DNA from 2 places in the Blautia sp. MSJ-36 genome. Region 2 is predicted to be linked to the other one. Evidence: predicted binding sites of a transcription regulator. Region 2 holds the regulator's gene; the other holds the start of a gene.
The links. Region 2 encodes Rex, which represses fermentation and respiration genes when NADH is low (regulators of the CRP and FNR family bind a similar motif). Its sites were predicted from a motif close to ATTGTTAANTANTTAACAAT; they were not measured.
Positions count from the first base shown of each region.

Region 1 (9,543 bases), on a different contig from region 2:
TTCTTCTTGCCCTGCAGAAGATCATGGAAGAGAATGTACACACCTACATGCCGGGATTTACCCATCTCCAGAAGGCACAGCCGGTAACTCTGGCTCACCATGTAGGCGCATATTTTGAGATGTTTAGGAGAGACCGTGACAGACTCTTTGATATCCGTAAGAGAATGAACACCTGTCCTCTTGGAGCCGGAGCACTGGCAGGAACCACTTATCCGCTGGACCGTGCTTATACCGCAGAGCTTCTTGGCTTTGACGCACCGACCAGAAACAGCATGGACTCTGTATCAGACAGAGATTATGTGATCGAGCTCTTAAGTGCGTTCTCTACCATTATGATGCATCTGAGCCGTTTTTCCGAGGAGATCATCCTGTGGAACTCCAATGAGTATCGTTTCGTTGAGATCGATGACGCATACAGCACAGGCAGCAGTATCATGCCGCAGAAAAAGAACCCGGATATCGCAGAGCTTGTCCGTGGAAAAACAGGCCGTGTCTACGGTGCGCTGACATCTATCCTTACAACTATGAAGGGAATCCCTCTTGCATATAACAAAGATATGCAGGAAGACAAAGAGCTTACGTTCGATGCCATTGATACGGTAAAGGGATGTATCGCCCTGTTTACAGGTATGGTTTCCACCATGCAGTTCAACAAGGCGAACATGGAGGCAAGTGCAAAGAGAGGCTTTACAAATGCCACAGACGCCGCAGATTATCTGGTAAACCACGGCGTACCGTTCCGTGATGCTCATGGTATCGTAGGAAGACTGGTCCTTCTCTGCCTGGATAAGGGAATCTCCCTGGATGAGCTTCCACTTTCCGAGTATAAAGAGATCAGCCCTGTTTTTGAGGAGGATATCTACGAGGCGATCAGTATGAAGACCTGCGTGGAGAAACGTGTGACTCTGGGAGCACCGGGACCGGATGTGATGGAGCAGGTGATCGCTCAGAATAAAGAATATCTTGAAAAAAATTAAGATAATGCTTGCATTTTTGGAAAAATTGGTATAGTATTTACAGAAAAGACAAATGTGTGCCATGGAGGGACACAAGATGAGGAGAGTTTTATTATGAGTGAAAAGCTTAAAGTCGGTATTTTAGGTGCAACTGGAATGGTTGGTCAGAGATTCATTTCTCTTCTGGAGAATCACCCGTGGTTTGAGGTGGTTACTGTAGCAGCAAGCCCGAGAAGCGCAGGCAAGACCTACGAGGAGGCTGTAGGCGGCAGATGGAAAATGGATACTCCGATGCCGGAGGCAGTGAAGAAACTGGTCGTTATGGATATCCACGAGGTAGAGAAAGTTGCAGCTACTGTTGACTTTGTATTCTCCGCAGTTGATATGACCAAAGATGAGATCAAAGCGATCGAGGAAGAGTATGCCAAGACAGAGACACCGGTTGTTTCCAACAACAGCGCACACCGCTGGACACCGGATGTTCCGATGGTAGTTCCGGAAATCAACCCGGAGCACTTCGATGTTATTGAGTTCCAGAAGAAACGTCTCGGAACAAAACGCGGATTCGTAGCTGTTAAACCGAACTGCTCTATTCAGAGCTACGCTCCTGTACTTACCGCATGGAAAGAGTTCGAGCCATACGAAGTAGTAGCTACTACATACCAGGCTATTTCCGGAGCAGGAAAAACATTCAAAGACTGGCCGGAGATGGAGCACAACATCATCCCGTACATCGGCGGTGAGGAAGAGAAGAGTGAGAAAGAGCCGTTAAGACTCTGGGGTAAAATCGAGGACGGCGTGATCGTTCCGGCTACCACACCGGTGATCACATGCCAGTGCGTACGTGTTCCGGTACTCAACGGACATACAGCAGCTGTATTCGTTAAATTCCGCAAGAAGCCGACCAAAGAGCAGCTGATCCAGAAACTGGTAGAGTTCAAGGGACTTCCGCAGGAGCTTGAGCTTCCAAGCGCTCCGAAGCAGTTCATCCAGTATCTTAAGGAGGACAACCGTCCGCAGGTACACATGGATGTAAACTATGAGAACGGAATGGGAGTATCCGTAGGACGTCTTCGCGAGGATACTGTTTACGATTACAAGTTCATCGGACTTTCCCACAACACAGTAAGAGGTGCTGCAGGCGGAGCTGTTCTCTGTGCAGAGACGCTGAAAGCAAAAGGATATATCCAGGCAAAATAATCTGGTAATTCTTCATAGAGATAAAAATCAGCAGAAACGGGATATCGGGTTTTCCGGTGTCCTGTTTTTGCGTGTGTGGAAGGAACAAAAAGAGACATGCGTAAAAAAGTGATCACCACAGTTGTAACATTCTCCACGACCACAGCTGCCATGAAGATGGAAAAAACAGCGAAGGAAGCAGGATTTCAGGGAAGACTGATCCCGATCCCGTCGGAGATCAGTGCCCAGTGCGGGCTGGCCTGGAAATGTGTGGAACAGTCCGAGGAAGAAGCGGAAGTTTTTCTGAAAGAAAAAGAACTGGCCTGGGATGGCATCTATCGTGTTTTAGCATAAAGTGGATATTGTTTGTTGTGTATAACAAACCAGAAATTTTTGGAAATTTTCGCATTTTTATTGTGAAATAAATGGTAAAGTGTTACAATATAACAAGCAGATTTCCGGAAAGCGTGTTACTGTGAACAAAGAAGCAGTAACAAAGTGCCACGCTTGCTAAAAAATATGTGGAGGTGCTATTTATGAACAGGGAGGATGTAGAGAAACTGTCAACCGCTGCGAAAGGTAAGATAGGCTTACTGAACAGCAATTTCGGAAAATACTTTATGCGGGCGATCATGGCCGGATTTTTTATTGATGTGGCGATGATCTACAGCAACGTTGTTGGAAATGTATTTTCCAAAACATTCCCGGAATGGGGAAAATTCCTTGGAGCCCTTGTGTTCTCCATTGCGGTTCTTCTGATCGTAATGGTAGGAGGAGAGCTGTTTACCGGTAACAATTTGGTAATGGCCTTTGGTGCGTATGACAAGAGCGTATCATGGAAAGACGTGGGCAAGGTCTGGGGAATCAGTTACATCGGCAACTTTGTGGGATGCCTGATCCTGGCTCTGATCTTTGTTGGTGCCGGAGCGTCCGGTACAGCAGATTACTTTGCGGGATTTATAAACGGAAAACTCAGTATTCCGGCAGGACAGATGTTTTTCCGTGCGGTGCTCTGTAATTTCTTCGTCTGTCTTGCAGTTCTCTGCGGCATTAAGCTGAAGAGTGAGGCAGGCAAATTCCTGATGATCACGATCTGTATTTCAGGTTTCGTTGTCAGCGGATTTGAGCACTGTATTGCAAATATGGGTATCTTTACAGTTGCATTCTGTATGGTGCCTGGGTTGTCTGTCGGTGCTATGCTTAAGAGCATGGTGATCGTAACATTGGGAAATATAGTTGGCGGAGGCGTGCTTCTGGCATGGCCGCTTAGAAAGATGAGTGCAGATAAATAGTATGGCAAAGGCTTTATACATAGCGGAGAAGCCCAGCGTGGCACAGGAATTTGCGAAGGCTTTGAAGATCAACGGTCAGAGAAAAGACGGATATCTGGAATCAGCAGATTCTGTGGTAACCTGGTGTGTAGGACACCTGGTTACCATGAGTTATCCCGAAAAATATGATATTAAGTATAAAAGGTGGAGTTTTGATACCCTGCCTTTTTTGCCGCGCGAATTTAAGTACGAAGTGATCCCCGGAGTTAAAAAACAGTTCGAGATCGTAAAAGGACTGCTGAACCGGCCGGATGTGGATACCATTTATGTGTGTACCGACTCCGGACGTGAGGGTGAATATATTTACCGTCTGGTAGCCCAGATGGCAGGAGTGAAGGGAAAAGTCCAGAAACGAGTGTGGATCGATTCCCAGACAGAAGAAGAAATTTTAAGAGGAATCCGGGAAGCAAAAGATATCTCGGAGTATGATAATCTGGCAGCGTCTGCCTACCTCCGCGCAAAGGAAGACTATCTCATGGGAATCAATTTTTCCAGGGTGCTGACCTTGCGTTACGGAAGCAGTGTGACCAATTATCTTCATTCCAAATATCAGGCCATTGCGGTGGGCCGTGTAATGACCTGTGTCCTTGGTATGGTGGTGCGTAGAGAGCGGGAGATCCGTGTCTTTGTGAAGACACCGTTTTACCGAGTCTTAAGCAGCATTGCCCTTGCAGGTGAAAGTTTTGACGGTGAGTGGAGGGCTGTGGAAGGCAGCCGGTATTTCCAGTCCCCGTATCTTTATAAAGAAAATGGTTTCAAGAAAAAAGAACATGCCCAGATGCTGATCGATCAGCTGATGGTGAACCAGCCCCTTTCCTGTACCGTGGAGAAAGTGGAGCGAAAAAAAGAAAACAAGAATCCGCCCCTTCTTTTTAACTTGGCGGAGCTTCAGAACGTCTGCTCCAAGCTCTTTAAGATCAGTCCGGATGAAACACTCCGGATCGTGCAGGAGCTTTATGAGAAGAAACTGGTGACGTATCCGAGAACGGATGCCAGAGTGTTGTCTACAGCAGTTGCCAAGGAGATATACAAGAATATTTCCGGCCTTCGAAATTATCAGCAGGCAGGAGCTGCGGCAGCAGAGGTTCTGGGAATGGAATCCTGGAAAAACATTGCGAAGACCAGGTATGTGAATGACAAGCAGATCACAGACCATTATGCCATTATTCCTACCGGCCAGGGGCTGAATGCACTGGGAAGTGTGTCTCTTACCGCACAGAGAGTGTATGAGACGATCGTGAGGAGGTTTTTATGTATTTTTTATCCTCCGGCTGTTTATCAGAAAGTGAGTCTTGTGACGAAACTGGACGGGGAATCATTCTTTTCCTCTTTTAAAGTTCTGAAAGAAGAAGGCTATCTGAAGATCGCCACGAACTCTTTTGCCCGGAAAAAAGCTTCCGACAGTGAGAAAGGCGGCAACGGGGAAGAGGAGGAAGTCTCCTGTGATACGGTGCTTCTGGAGGCGTTGCAGAAGCTGAAAAAGGGTGATATACTTCCTGTGAACGGTTTAAGTATCAAGGAAGGCGAGACTTCGCCTCCCAAACGATACAATTCCGGTTCCATGATCCTTGCCATGGAAAATGCGGGACAGCTGATCGAAGATGAAGAGCTTCGTGCCCAGATCAAGGGAAGCGGGATCGGCACCAGTGCCACCCGTGCGGAGATATTGAAGAAACTTTTTAACATCAAATATCTGGCACTGAATAAGAAAACTCAGGTGATCACCCCCACACTTCTGGGTGAGATGATCTTTGATGTGGTAAACTGTTCCATCCGGCAGCTTCTGAATCCGGAGCTTACGGCAAGCTGGGAAAAAGGCCTCACCTACGTGTCAGAGGGAAGCATCACGGAACAGGAATATATGGACAAACTGGAACATTTTGTGCGGGTGCGGACCCAGCAGGTGGAAGCAAGCAATTATCAGTACAACCTGCGGCAGTTCTTTGACGCGGCCGCTGTAAATTACAGGAAGCCGGAGCGTGCTTCCAGACAGGGAGGAAAAAAATCATCATGATGAAAGATTTTACCATCAGCAATATGCTGGATCTGAATGAGACCATCGCAGCAGAGCTTTTTGAGAGAAAAACTTATCCGTGGGAGGTTCTTCCGGAGATCGGAGATTTTATCATTAAACTTGGAAAAACACTGGATCCTTCTGAATATGAGGAGAAAGGCGAAAATGTATGGATCGCAAAGTCAGCCACTGTTGCGCCGACTGCAAGTATCACCGGACCGGCTATCATTGGTAAGGATGCGGAGGTACGTCACTGTGCTTTTATCCGCGGCAAGGCCATTGTTGGCGAAGGCGCAGTTGTGGGAAACTCCACAGAGCTTAAGAATGCGGTGCTTTTTAATAAAGTACAGGTTCCGCATTATAATTATGTTGGAGATGCGGTACTTGGATATAAATCCCATATGGGTGCCGGATCAATCTGTTCTAACGTGAAATCAGATAAGAAGCTGGTTGTTGTGAAAGATGGGGATGAAAAGATCGAGACTGGTCTTAAGAAGTTTGGAGCAATGCTGGGAGACCATGTTGAGGTTGGATGTGGTTCCGTGCTGAATCCTGGTACTGTGATCGGACGGAATTCCAATATTTATCCGCTGTCACCGGTAAGGGGATGCGTTCCGGCGGATTCCATTTATAAAAATGCGAAAGAAATTGTGAAGAAAAAATAGTTTTTCTTTGTTTTTTGAAATAAGTTCTGCTTGGTAAGCAGCGGAAGGTTCGAGGAGGGGAAGCACTCACAGTTGCGAAGGCCGTCTCCCCTCCTGGCCACGCAGGGAAGCCGCACTTTTTTGAGAGTGTGGCTTTTTTTGATGGGGCGATGGATGCGACGGTATTGTTTGCGAGAGGCTGTGCCGATCGGGTGAGAGGGGGACGGAAGGCGGCCTGCGTAGCAGGTCTGTTCCTGGATTGATGAATGAATAGTTTGACTTTTAGATGTGGTAAAACAGAACATACAATTATAATCGGCACAGTGATAAATGGGTGATAGAAGTGGAATACAGGACCGAACCAGGAGTGTTACATTATGAAGGGGCCTGGCCGAATTGCGTGCCCGGAAAGAGGGGCGCCTGAGGGGAGAAAAACGGGCTTCGCAACTCTGAGTGCTTTCTCCCCTCAGAACTCCCCACTGGAAAAGTGCAGAACTGAAATCTCAAAACTTTTCACATACAACACGCACATCCATATAAGATAATAAGAAAAAAAGAATTAAGACAGAAATAAAATCTGTCGAAGTATCACCAGTCCCATAATATGGACTGGATAAAACCAGTAAAAGAAATATTTCGCCGCTTTTCCGCGGATAAATCCCCTCTCCCCATTGTACAGGTTAATGGACAGAAAGGCGAAACAGGCTCTCCATTCATAGTAAAGCCAGCAGCTTCCAAGGATCGCCTGCCCGGGCTTATCGTTTCGCATATAGTACATGATCAGGAGAAAAATATATCCCCGCCATCCGTAATCTGCTTTCAGAAAAATGGAAACAACAAGCAGACCCAGGATACAGAGAAGCTGTATCAAGCGCTTATCCTTAAAATATTCGATGGCACAAAACGCCAGGTATCCCAGAAAAAGCGTGAAAAACACATTCTGTCTTTCATAACGCAGTGTGTTTGTGAACATCAGGTTCCAGGGAATCTCTGAAATCAGGGCAAAAAGAAGGAGATTCCGTCCATAACGGAAACGGCTCCTGGTATGCCGGAAACCTTCCAGCAGGAGAAAACAGAAGATGGGAAAAGCCACTCTGCCGATATCGCGGAAAATAAGATATACACTGTATTCTCTTCCAAGAAGTGTAAACAGGACTTTCTGTGCAGGCGGATACATGCTTAAAAGCACAGCTCCGGTATGATCGATCAGCATGGTGATGATGGCAATTATCTTCAGGGCGCTTCCGCTGAGAATACGGTATTTTTCTGGAAAAACAGAATCCACAGATGCATTCATGAAAAATATACCTCCAGGGTTAAACTTGATAATATATTATCATATACATCGGACAGTTGCCAGAAATATTTGACAGTTAGGCATGCAATACTGCCAGAATAACTTCCAATATTATGCGTTTTATGGCAAAAATTTATCAAATATGACTGGACGAAACAAAGGTTTTGTGAGAAAATAGCCGTAGGGTGTTATCGAACTTTTTTTCTCAATAACATCGGTCAATCTATACTTGAAAGGAGTTTTAAAATGATTTATTCACGCGAAGTAGAAGAAATGTGTCCAGTGGCACAGGGCGTACATCATGGTGCCGCTCCGATCCCGGAAGAAGCAAAATGGGTTCAGGCAAAAGAAGTAAAGGATATCTCCGGATTCACACACGGTGTAGGCTGGTGTGCTCCACAGCAGGGTGCCTGTAAGCTGTCCCTTAACGTAAAAGAGGGAATCATTCAGGAGGCACTTGTTGAGACAATCGGATGTTCAGGAATGACTCATTCTGCTGCTATGGCTGCTGAGATCCTTCCAGGACTTACTGTAATGGAGGCACTGAACACAGACCTTGTATGTGATGCAATCAATACAGCTATGAGAGAGCTTTTCCTTCAGATCGTTTACGGACGTTCCCAGTCTGCATTCTCCGAGGACGGACTTGCAGTAGGAGCTGGTCTTGAGGACCTTGGAAAAGGACTTCGTTCTCAGGTTGGTACAATGTATGGAACTCTGAAAAAAGGACCTCGTTACCTTGAGATGGCTGAGGGTTATGTTACAGGTATCGCTCTTGATGAGGACGATGAGATCATCGGATACCAGTTCGTAAGCCTTGGAAAAATGACTGACTTCATTAAGAAAGGTGATGACCCGAACACAGCATGGGAGAAAGCAAAAGGTCAGTACGGCCGTGTTGCAGATGCTGTTAAGATCATCGACCCAAGAAAAGAGTAATTACACTTCGTAAGGTAAAAATATCAGGAGGTTACAGGAAATGGCTTTATTTGAATCATATGAGAGACGAATTGACAAGATCAATTCTGTTTTAAACAGCTATGGAATCGCTTCTATCGAAGAAGCTGAGAAAATCACTAAAGACGCAGGTCTGAACGTTTACGATCAGATCAAAGGCATTCAGCCGATCTGCTTCGAGAACGCTTGCTGGGCTTACACAGTAGGTGCAGCAATCGCAATCAAAAAAGGCTGCAGAAGAGCCGCTGACGCAGCAGCAGCTATCGGAGAAGGCCTTCAGGCATTCTGTATCCCAGGATCCGTTGCAGACACACGTAAAGTAGGTCTTGGACATGGAAATCTTGGAAAAATGCTTCTTGAGGAAGAGACAGACTGCTTCTGCTTCCTTGCAGGACATGAGTCTTTCGCAGCAGCTGAGGGTGCTATCGGTATCGCCGAGAAAGCAAACAAAGTTCGTAAAAAACCTCTTCGTGTTATCCTGAACGGTCTTGGAAAAGACGCAGCTCAGATCATCTCCCGTATCAACGGCTTTACATACGTAGAGACAGAGTATGATCCATATAAGAACGAGGTTAAAGAAGTATTCCGTAAATCCTATTCAGAGGGACTTCGTGCAAAAGTTAACTGTTACGGCGCTAACAGCGTTCCGGAAGGTGTTGCTATCATGTGGAAAGAGGGTGTTGACGTTTCCATCACAGGAAACTCCACAAACCCAACTCGTTTCCAGCATCCAGTAGCAGGAACATATAAAAAAGAGTGCAACGAGAAAGGCAAAAAATACTTCTCCGTTGCTTCCGGCGGTGGTACAGGACGTACACTTCACCCGGATAACATGGCAGCAGGTCCTGCTTCCTACGGTATGACTGATACACTTGGACGTATGCATTCTGACGCTCAGTTCGCAGGATCTTCTTCCGTACCGGCTCACGTAGAGATGATGGGTCTCATCGGCGCTGGAAACAACCCGATGGTTGGTATGACAGTAGCTGTAGCTGTTTCCGTACAGGAAGCTGCTGACGCTGGCAAATTCTGATTTCAGATAACGAAAAATAGTGGGAAAGGCTGTAAACCTTAGGGTTTATGGCCTTTTTCTTTTTGCTCTGCAATAGAACAAAATATTCTCAAAAAGTGCGAAAAAACAGCAATAGCTAACACATAGCTAACA
Region 1 is NZ_JAHLPQ010000019.1:35,304-44,846, forward strand. It holds gene argH (argininosuccinate lyase) at 1-977, shown strand, start outside; gene asd (aspartate-semialdehyde dehydrogenase) at 1,071-2,156, shown strand; gene KQI39_RS12425 (DUF3343 domain-containing protein) at 2,253-2,489, shown strand; gene KQI39_RS12430 (formate/nitrite transporter family protein) at 2,672-3,427, shown strand; gene KQI39_RS12435 (DNA topoisomerase) at 3,429-5,480, shown strand; gene KQI39_RS12440 (UDP-N-acetylglucosamine pyrophosphorylase) at 5,477-6,145, shown strand; gene KQI39_RS12445 (TraX family protein) at 6,684-7,421, opposite strand; gene KQI39_RS12450 (iron-sulfur cluster assembly scaffold protein) at 7,668-8,360, shown strand; gene KQI39_RS12455 (GGGtGRT protein) at 8,401-9,411, shown strand.
Region 1: the regulator Rex is predicted to act here: its motif matches at 7,446-7,465, upstream of KQI39_RS12450 (iron-sulfur cluster assembly scaffold protein).

Region 2 (9,543 bases):
ACCCGATTTATACAGAGGGACTTCGAAGCCGTTTCCGCGAACTGGTCAGCCGTTCCTATGTAATTACCCCAAACCTTACAGAGGCATTGCTGCTCCTTTACGGAAAAGAAGAAATGGAGAAAAAATGGAAAGTTCTGGAAACTATGCCGGAGGCAGAAAGGCTGGAGAAAATCCAGGAGATCGGACAGCGCCTTGTTCTTGAATTTTCTCTTTCCGCAGTGGTGATTACAGGTGTGAATTACCGAGAAAACAGCCAGACACCGAAAATGGGAAATCTTGTCCTGGAAAAAGAGAAGGTCTCCTGGGTATTTGCCGAAAAATCCGGTGGAAGTTATTCCGGAACCGGAGATCTTTTTGCGTCAGTGCTCAGTGCCGGGCTGGTGAAAGGATATTCTATGGAAACCTGTGCACATATGGCGGTGGAGTTTATTTCCACATCAATCAGAGACGCAGTATCAGAAGGAACAGACCGTAATGACGGGGTATGCTTTGAAGCGCATCTAGGTATGTTACTTTCATAATAAAGAAAAGGGGAAAAATCATGATTTCAGCAGAAGAACAGAAAAAAGTAATTGCTCTTGTAAAACAGACAAAAGAACTGATTTTAAAAGAGATGAATAACGAAGAAGTAATGGTAAAGGGAGCTGCTAACTATGTGACAAATGTGGATCTGGCCGTGCAGAACTTTCTGAAAGAGGAACTTGGAAAAGCATTTCCGGAGATTTCCCTGATCGCGGAAGAAAAAGAAAACCTGGGACTTTCCAGAGAAAAAACTTACTGGATTCTGGATCCTATTGACGGTACTACAAATCTTATTCTGGATTTTCATATGAGCGCAGTTGCATTGGGACTTTATGAAAACGGTGAGATTGTTTTCGGTATTGTATACAATCCGTTTTCCGATGAACTGTTCCACGGAGCCAAGGGAGAGGGCGCTTATCTTAATGGAAAGAGAATCCATGTATCCGATACCGAAGATTTTGGGGATGCGGTAATTTCCTATGGCTCCACTCCTTACACAAAAGAAGAAGCAAAAAATCTTTTTCCGATTTTTTATCACATCTTTATGAAATGTGCGGATTTCCGTCGTACCGGATCTGCAGAACTCGATATGTGTTATGTTGCCTGTGGAAGGGAGCATGGATATATTGAACGTGACCTGAAACCCTGGGATTATTCTGCGGGAACCATTATTCTTCGTGAAGCAGGCGGTATTGTGAAGAACTGGAAAGGCGAGGAACCGTCCTATCTGAAAAATGAGGACATCCTCGCCTGTGCGCCGCAGTTTGCGGAAATTCTTCTAAAAGAATTATAATTTATTTTTTTGTAACCGATTTTTGTGTTCAAAAAGGGAGATCAGCAGCGTGAGCAGGATTCCGGAAACAGAGAGAAGAATTCCGGCGCGGATTCCCGGGCAGATGTAACGAAGCTCGATCTGGTTTTTCCCTTCTGTCAGAGGAATAGAATACATGCAGTCATCCAGAAGGCCGGCAGTAATCTGCTGGCCGTTTCTGTATATTTTCCAGCCTTTGTCGTAAGGGATGGATAGATAAAGCAGGGAGCTGGAATCAGCAGCAGTACAGGAAACGGAAACATGCCCGTTTTCCAGCTGGAACTCTTCCACAGCTCTGCCTGAAATCTCCTTGGAAACAGCGGCAAGGGCATCCAGATCCAGCGCGTAAAACTGTTCGCCCCCATCCCGGATGAAATATCCATTGTCTGAATGGATGGAAACTTTTGCATAAGCGGCTTCGGAAGCTGCTGGAATATAAAAAGCTGAGGGACTGAGCCACCAGGAATAACGGCTGATATAGGAGTCATTTACATTTAAAGAAGCATTTTCCATAGGGGAATCCCAGGGTATGTTTCCATATAGTGCGTAATTTCCCTCTGGAACAGAAAGGGTGTATACCTGGTCAGTGCCGGAATCGGAATCTCCTTTGGAAGAATAGGTATAGGATAACGGCCGATACAGAGAAACCGGATGTCCGCACAGAATGCTGTACAGATAATTCTGGTATACAAACGGGTCATCGGTCTGCGGAGTCTGTATAGATTCCGAATTGTCATGATAGAGAAAGGCCATCGGCAGTGCAGACGGGTTACAGTATACGGACTTTCCGTTTTCCGCCTCTATAGAATCCAGTTTTGTCAGTCCGTTAACGGGATAGGCAGACAAGGTATATTTTACTCCCAGCAGAGCATCTGCAGCAATGACAGGAGAGTTGGTAATGTTCATATTCAGACCGTTTTCACGGTAACCGATACGTTCCAGAAATTCTCTCTGCGTATCGTCCGGGGAGGAAGTATAACCGGAAATGGAACGGTAATTATAAGCCAGAGCTTCGTTATAATTTGCAGTTGCACCGTCAGTGTACTGAATCTTTGTGGAAGTCTGTGAAATCCGGTAAATGGAACTGTCCGATTCCTTGATTTCGCCGATCTGTTTCTGGGAACCCAGAGAATAAGCGGTGTACTGGCTGTTTTCGTCAGCATGGTAATCATTCATCAGAAAGCTGGCGTTAACTGCCAGTTCTGAAAGGATGATTCCTGTACAAAGCAGAGTGATAACTGCTTTTTTCCATGATTTGAAATTCCGGCTGTACATAAAAAGTCTCACAGAAATCAAGGTAACTGCAGCGTAAAAGACGGTCAGATAGATTTTTGATGTATGTTCACCGGGGTGAATATTATCCAGAAAAAACAGAAGAACCGAAAAAATGATCCATCCTCTGGAAAGAAGAACTGCGGTATGGTCATCCAAGTAAATCAGATAAAAACAGGCAGCCAGAAAGATCAGAGCGGCAATTCCCACATAGGAATATCTGCACCAGTAACTTTCCACAGTTTTGAACAATGAAAATACCATATAAAAAGGTTTCCAGTAAAAAATCAGTGCTATGACAGCAAGAAAACAGGCCAGCATACTTTTTTTCTGTGCAGATAACGTAGAAGAAAGAAAAAGGGCAATAACCGCCAGGATTACCAGAGTACCACAGAACAGAGAAGTACTGTTTGGAGTACTGTGCGCGCCCAGGTGGTAACTTTCCAGAATGGTGGGAAGCTGTCCGACGAAAGAAAAATCCTTCAATGCTGCAAGGTCCAGAGAACCACGGTTGGAATTTCCCATGGCAAGTACAGTGGGTAAAAACAGAACCGCGCTGCACATAAGCCCCAGAAACATAGAGAGGCCATAACGGAATATCATGACCAGGGCTTTTCGTGGAATATGGCTGTATTTTCTTGATGATCCCAGAAAATATAAGGCAAGTTCAAAAAGAAACCACAGGGCGGAAAATACACAGTTGATACCACCGCTGTACCAGTTAAAAAGAATCGACAATGCCACCCAGACAGAAAGCTTCCAGATGGATGATCCATGTATGATCTGATAGGTTCCCAGAAGAATCAGCGGAAGAAGATAGACACCGTCAATCCACATGATATTACTGCTCTGGGCAATGGTATACTGGCAAAGACCGTAACAGCAGGATAAAAGGACAACAAAAAAAGTTCTTGCAGATTCCGTGTTTTCTGTCAGATATTTCCGGAAGCGGTTTACAAGAAAAATACTGAAGGTCATGGAAGCCAGAGATAATTTCAGCAGTACCAGGATGTCAAAAAATGAATGGAGATTTTCTTTTGGAAAAAAGACACTCAGAAGCATAAACGGGGAGGAAAGATAATAGCTGAAAACAGCGATATTGGTACCTCCCAGTGTTTTTCCAAATGTATAAAAAATGCTGTTTTTCTGCGCCAGAACATCCTTGAAATAAGCATAAAAATCCAGATACTGAATGCTGGCATCATCCACAGCCAGTGATTTGTTGCCAAAAGGGGCATAGCCACAGGTGATAAATAAAATCAGTAAAACTGCAAAAGTAAGACCAAATGCAGAAAAATAAATGCGCTTCTTTTTCACAGGTTCCTCCTCCGGGATGATTATAACAGAGCTGGCCGTCAGGCCAGCTCTTCCCATTTTTCATAAAGTTCTTCCAGTTCTTCCGAAATGGCAGCTTTTTCACGGCTTAATTTGGTACATTCTGCCACGTTGGTGCAGACATCCGGGAGAACCATGGTATCGTCAATTTCCTTATCTCTTGTTTCCAGTTCCTCAATGCGGGCTTCCACTTTTTTCAGTTCTGCTTCCCGTTTTCGTTTCTTCGCCTGTTCTTCTTTCATCTGCTGCCAGGAAAGTTTGTTTTCGGAAACCGTTTTTTCTTCCTGAGGGGCCTCGGGAGAATCAATTCCCGGAGCATAGGCGCTGGTCAGTTCTTCTTTTTTCTCCAGATAGTAATCATAATCGCCAATGTAATTGACCACAGCCTGATTGGTAAGTTCCATGATCCTGGTTGCGGTCTGATTGATGAAATAACGGTCATGGGAGACATAAAGGACAGTACCGGTGTAACTTACCAGTGCTTCTTCAAGGATTTCCTTGGAAGCGATATCCAGATGGTTGGTAGGCTCATCCAGAATCAGGAAATTGGCTTCGGAGAGCATCAGCTTGGCAAGGGAAACACGGCCTCGTTCTCCACCGGAAAGTGCGGAGATTTCTTTAAATACATCGTCTCCGGTAAAAAGAAATGCTGCAAGCATATTTCGGATTTCGGTCTCTGTAAGAGTCGGATACGTATCGGAAATCTCCTGGAAAATAGTCTTATCCATATGAAGAACATGATGTTCCTGGTCATAATAACCGATCTGCACCTTGGAACCAAGAGAAAATTTTCCGGCATCTGCTTCGAGAAGACCATTGATAATTTTCAGCATGGTAGTTTTGCCGGTTCCGTTGTTTCCGATCAGTGCCACACGTTCGCCACGTTTGATATCAAAAGAAATATCGGAGAACAGAGTCTGTCCCGGAAATGCCTTGGAGAGTTCCTCCACATGCAGGACATCGTTTCCACTTAATACACGGGGTTCCAGGGAAATCCGCATACGATCCTGAATTTCCAGAGGTTTTTCGATACGCTGTACACGATCCAGCATCTTCTCACGGCTTTCGGCACGTTTGATAGATTTTTCTCTGTTAAAGGACTTCAGTTTGGCAATGACTGCTTCCTGATGTTTGATGTCTCTCTGCTGATTTAAGTATGCCTTGTACTGGGCATCGCGTAGCTGGGCTTTTTTAAGAGCATAAGCAGAGTAGTTTCCACTGTAGACACGGGTCTGTCCGGCCTCAATCTCCACTACCTTTGTGACAACTTTATCAAGGAAATAACGGTCATGGGAGACAATAAATACAGCTCCCGGATAATTCAGAAGGTAGGTTTCCAGCCATGAGATACTTTCCATATCCAGGTGGTTGGTAGGCTCATCCAGAAGCAGGATATCCGGTTTGGAGAGAAGCATCTTGCCAAGGGCAACACGGGTTTTCTGCCCTCCGGAAAGCGTCTCGATCTGTTTGTCAAAATCCTCTTCTGTAAAACCAAGACCCTTTAAAACACCGGTCAGTTCACTTTTGTAGGCATAACCGTTTTCCAGTTCAAACTGATGGGTAAGACGGGTGTAAGTCTCCATCAGACGGTTCAGGTCCTCGCCCTGTACATGGTTCATTTCCTGCTCCAGATTACGGATGCGGCGTTCCATATCAATGATGTGCTGCTTGGTGGTAAGAAGTTCTTCATAAATCGTATGGTGCCCGTGAATGTCCTGATACTGGGCCAGATAGCCGATATTTTTGTCACGTGCAAGAACAACATTGCCGGAATCAGCGGAAATTTCCTGCATGATGATCCGAAGAAGGGTTGTTTTTCCTGCACCGTTGCATCCGATAAGGGCCGCTTTTTCCCGGTCTTCAATATGGAAGGATGCGTCATTTAAAATTACTTTTTCGCCAAAGGCTTTGCATATATTCTGACATGATAAAATCATAAAAACTGTCCTCCTGTATAAAGAATTGTCTCTGTCTGGTCATAAAACAGGGAAAATCCTCCACCTATTATAACGGAAACCGCCAGGATTTCAAAGAAAAAATCAATTTTTTAAAAAAATATGAAGAAATTTGTACAGAACTCACAACTTTAATTGACAGGAAAATGTCAATTCGGTATAATTAACCTAGTGTAAGGTAAGGAGGAGAACTATCGTGGAGACAAAACAAATCTCGAAAGCGGTGATTAAGCGTCTGCCACGCTATTACCGCTACTTAGGAGAGCTGATGGAAGACAATGTAGAGCGTATTTCTTCCAATGAATTAAGTAAGAAGATGCATACCACAGCTTCCCAGATCCGTCAGGATCTCAATAATTTCGGCGGTTTCGGGCAGCAGGGGTATGGCTATAATGTACATTATCTTTATACGGAAATTGGTAAAATTCTCGGATTGGACATCGTTCATCCGATGATCATTTTAGGTGCCGGTAATCTGGGACAGGCACTTGCCAATTATGTGGACTTTGAGAAACGTGGCTTCAAGCTGGTGGGAATTTTTGATGTAAATCCTGTGCTTGAGGGTATTGCAGTCCGCGGACTTGAGATTCAGATGCTCAGTGAACTTCCGTTTTTCCTGAGAGAAAATAATGTAGAGATTGCAATTCTCACTCTTCCGAAGAACAAAGCCAAAGAAATGGCAGATATTCTGGTGGAGAACGGAATCAAAGCAATCTGGAATTTTGCACATCTTGATCTGGAGACACCGGATGATGTAATTGTGGAGAACGTGCATCTTTCCGAAAGTCTTATGACACTGTCTTATAATCTGAGTAAATACAGGCAGGAGCATGTGGAAAAGTAGAAAGTGTTAAGCTGCCGGAAACGGCAGCTTTCTCTATTAAGAGGGGAGGCAGGGCACAGCATGAAAAAAATTGTTACCTGCGAGGAGATGAAGAAGCTGGATGGTGCCACCATTCATCATATCGGAGTGGCATCAGAAGTTCTGATGGAGCGGGCAGCACTGAAAGTAGTAGAAGAAATAGAGAAATATCTCGAAAAAAATGAAAGAATACTGGTTGTATGCGGAAGCGGCAATAACGGAGGCGATGGTATTGCCGTTGCCAGACTGCTTTATCTGAAGGGAATCCGGGCAGAATTCTGCATGGTCGGAAACAAAGACAAAATGACCAGAGAAACGGTGCTTCAGTATAAAATTGCCACAGGATATCAGGTCCCGGAAGTGAATAACCCGGACTGGAGTGAATATACTACTATAGTAGATGCCGTGTTTGGCGTAGGCCTGGTGCGTCCGATCGAGGGACATTATGCGGAAGTTATTCATGAGATGAACAGTGCCCGGGCAAAAAAGATCGCTGTTGACATCCCATCAGGAGTAAACGGAGATACAGGCCTGGAAATGGGAATTGCCTTCAGCGCGGATCTGACTGTTACGTTTGGTTACCGGAAAAGAGGACTTTGCTTTTATCCGGGCAGATTGTATGCAGGAAAGATTGTTACCGCTGATATCGGAATCTATGAGCAGGAAGCTGTAAAGGCATCTGCATGTTGTCTGGAGCAGGAAGACCTGAAACTGTTTCCGGAGCGTGATCCCGGCGGAAATAAGGGAACTTTTGGAAAAATTCTATTTGTTGCCGGAAGCGAGGGAATGTGCGGGGCTGCTTATTTAAGCGCCAGTGCTGCTCTTCATGCCGGGGCGGGAATGGTAAAAATTCAGACAGTAGAAGAAAACAGGATTCCATTGCAGATTCTTCTTCCGGAGGCTATGGTATGCACCCGGTTTGATGAGGAATCCAACGAACAGCTTCTTTCCTGGTGTGATATCCTTGTGATTGGACCGGGACTGGGAACATCGGGGGCCAGCCGTGAGAGAGAACAGTGGTTTCTTACGGCAGCCGCCCGGGAGAAAAAGCCACTGATTCTGGATGCAGACGGACTGAATCTTCTGGCAATGCATCCTCAGTGGAAGGAATTCCTGGGTGAAAATGTTATTCTGACGCCGCATATCGGTGAGATGAGCAGACTTTGTGTAAGAACCATATCGGAAATCCAGGGAACAATTGCACAGACCGCAGTGGACTATGCGAAAGAAACCGGTACCGTATGTGTCCTGAAAGATGCCTGTACAGTAATTACAGATGGGAAAGGCGATCTGTATTTGAACCTTTCCGGTAATTCCGGTATGGCAACTGCCGGAAGCGGAGATGTGCTTTCCGGGCTTCTGGCAGGAGTATTATGTATGTATCTGAAAACGGAGGAACATCCCTCCATGGTTTTAAAGGCCGCGTTAGGTGTTTATCTTCACGGACTTTGCGGCGATCTTGCAGCCGCTGAAAAAGGAAAGCGCAGTATGCTGGCAGGCGATATCATTGAATATCTGCCCCAGGCTTTAGCGATAGGTGAAGAGGAGTCAAAATCATGAAAAAATACGAGAGAGTCAAGGCACTGGTATCTCTGGATGCCATTGCTCATAATTTTGAGGAAATGCACAGAAATGTGAAAGAAGGAACAAAAATCATTGCAGTGATCAAGGCGGATGGCTATGGCCATGGTGCGAGAGCAATTGCACATCTGATTCACGATTATGATTATATCTGGGGTTTTGCCACAGCAACGGCAGAAGAAGCGCTGGAACTGCGTCATGCAGGCGTTACCAAACCAATCCTGATTCTTGGCATTGTATTCGAAGAATATTATGAGGAGCTGGCTGCCAATGACATCCGGATTACCATTTCAGATCTGAATACAGCAGTGGAATATGCGAAGGCAGGAGAGCGTATCGGAAAAAATGTACATATTCATCTGGCATTGGATACAGGAATGACAAGGATCGGATATGCGGATATTCCGGAAAATGCAGTAAAGATTGAAGCGGTTTCCAAAATTCCGAATCTTGTAATTGAAGGAATGTTTACGCATTTTGCCAGAGCAGATGAGTTTGACCGTTCTCCGGCACTTGTACAGCTTGACAGATATCTTCGTTTTGCGGATCTTCTGGAAAAGAGAGGAGTCCATATTCCGGTACGCCACTGTTCCAACAGTGCGGGAATTATCCGTGTGCCGGAGGCAAATCTTAACGTTGTCCGTGCGGGAATTACCATTTACGGTATTTATCCGTCGGAAGAGGTGGAACGGGATGTGATAAAACTGACACCAGCCATGGAACTGAAAAGCCATGTGTCCTATGTGAAAAATGTGGAACGTGGAACTGCGGTAAGTTATGGTGGAACTTTTGTTACAGAACGTTTTACCAGAATGGCAACCATTCCGGTAGGCTATGCGGACGGATATCCCAGACAGCTTTCCAATAAAGGATGGGTTCTGATCCATGGCAAAAAAGCTCCTATTCTTGGACGCGTATGTATGGATCAGTTTATGGTAGATGTTACGGATATTCCTGAGGTAAAAGCCGGAGATGAGGTAACACTGATGGGAAGAGACGGAGAAGAATTTATCAGTGTGGAAACACTGGGAGATCTTTCTGGAAGATTTTCCTACGAGTTTGTCTGTGAGATCAGCAAACGTGTTCCGAGGGTTTATATTAAAGACGGAAAAGAATGCGGAGAAGAAGAGAGCTTTTTTCAGTAAATCAGTAAATTTCGGGTGACAGAAAACCCGGATCAGGCGTAAGACCGATAAAAAAGTACC
Region 2 is NZ_JAHLPQ010000001.1:191,274-200,816, forward strand. It holds gene KQI39_RS00880 (pyridoxamine kinase) at 1-521, shown strand, start outside; gene KQI39_RS00885 (inositol monophosphatase family protein) at 542-1,315, shown strand; gene KQI39_RS00890 (YfhO family protein) at 1,310-3,922, opposite strand; gene KQI39_RS00895 (ABC-F family ATP-binding cassette domain-containing protein) at 3,961-5,877, opposite strand; gene KQI39_RS00900 (redox-sensing transcriptional repressor Rex) at 6,092-6,739, shown strand; gene KQI39_RS00905 (NAD(P)H-hydrate dehydratase) at 6,800-8,317, shown strand; gene alr (alanine racemase) at 8,314-9,483, shown strand.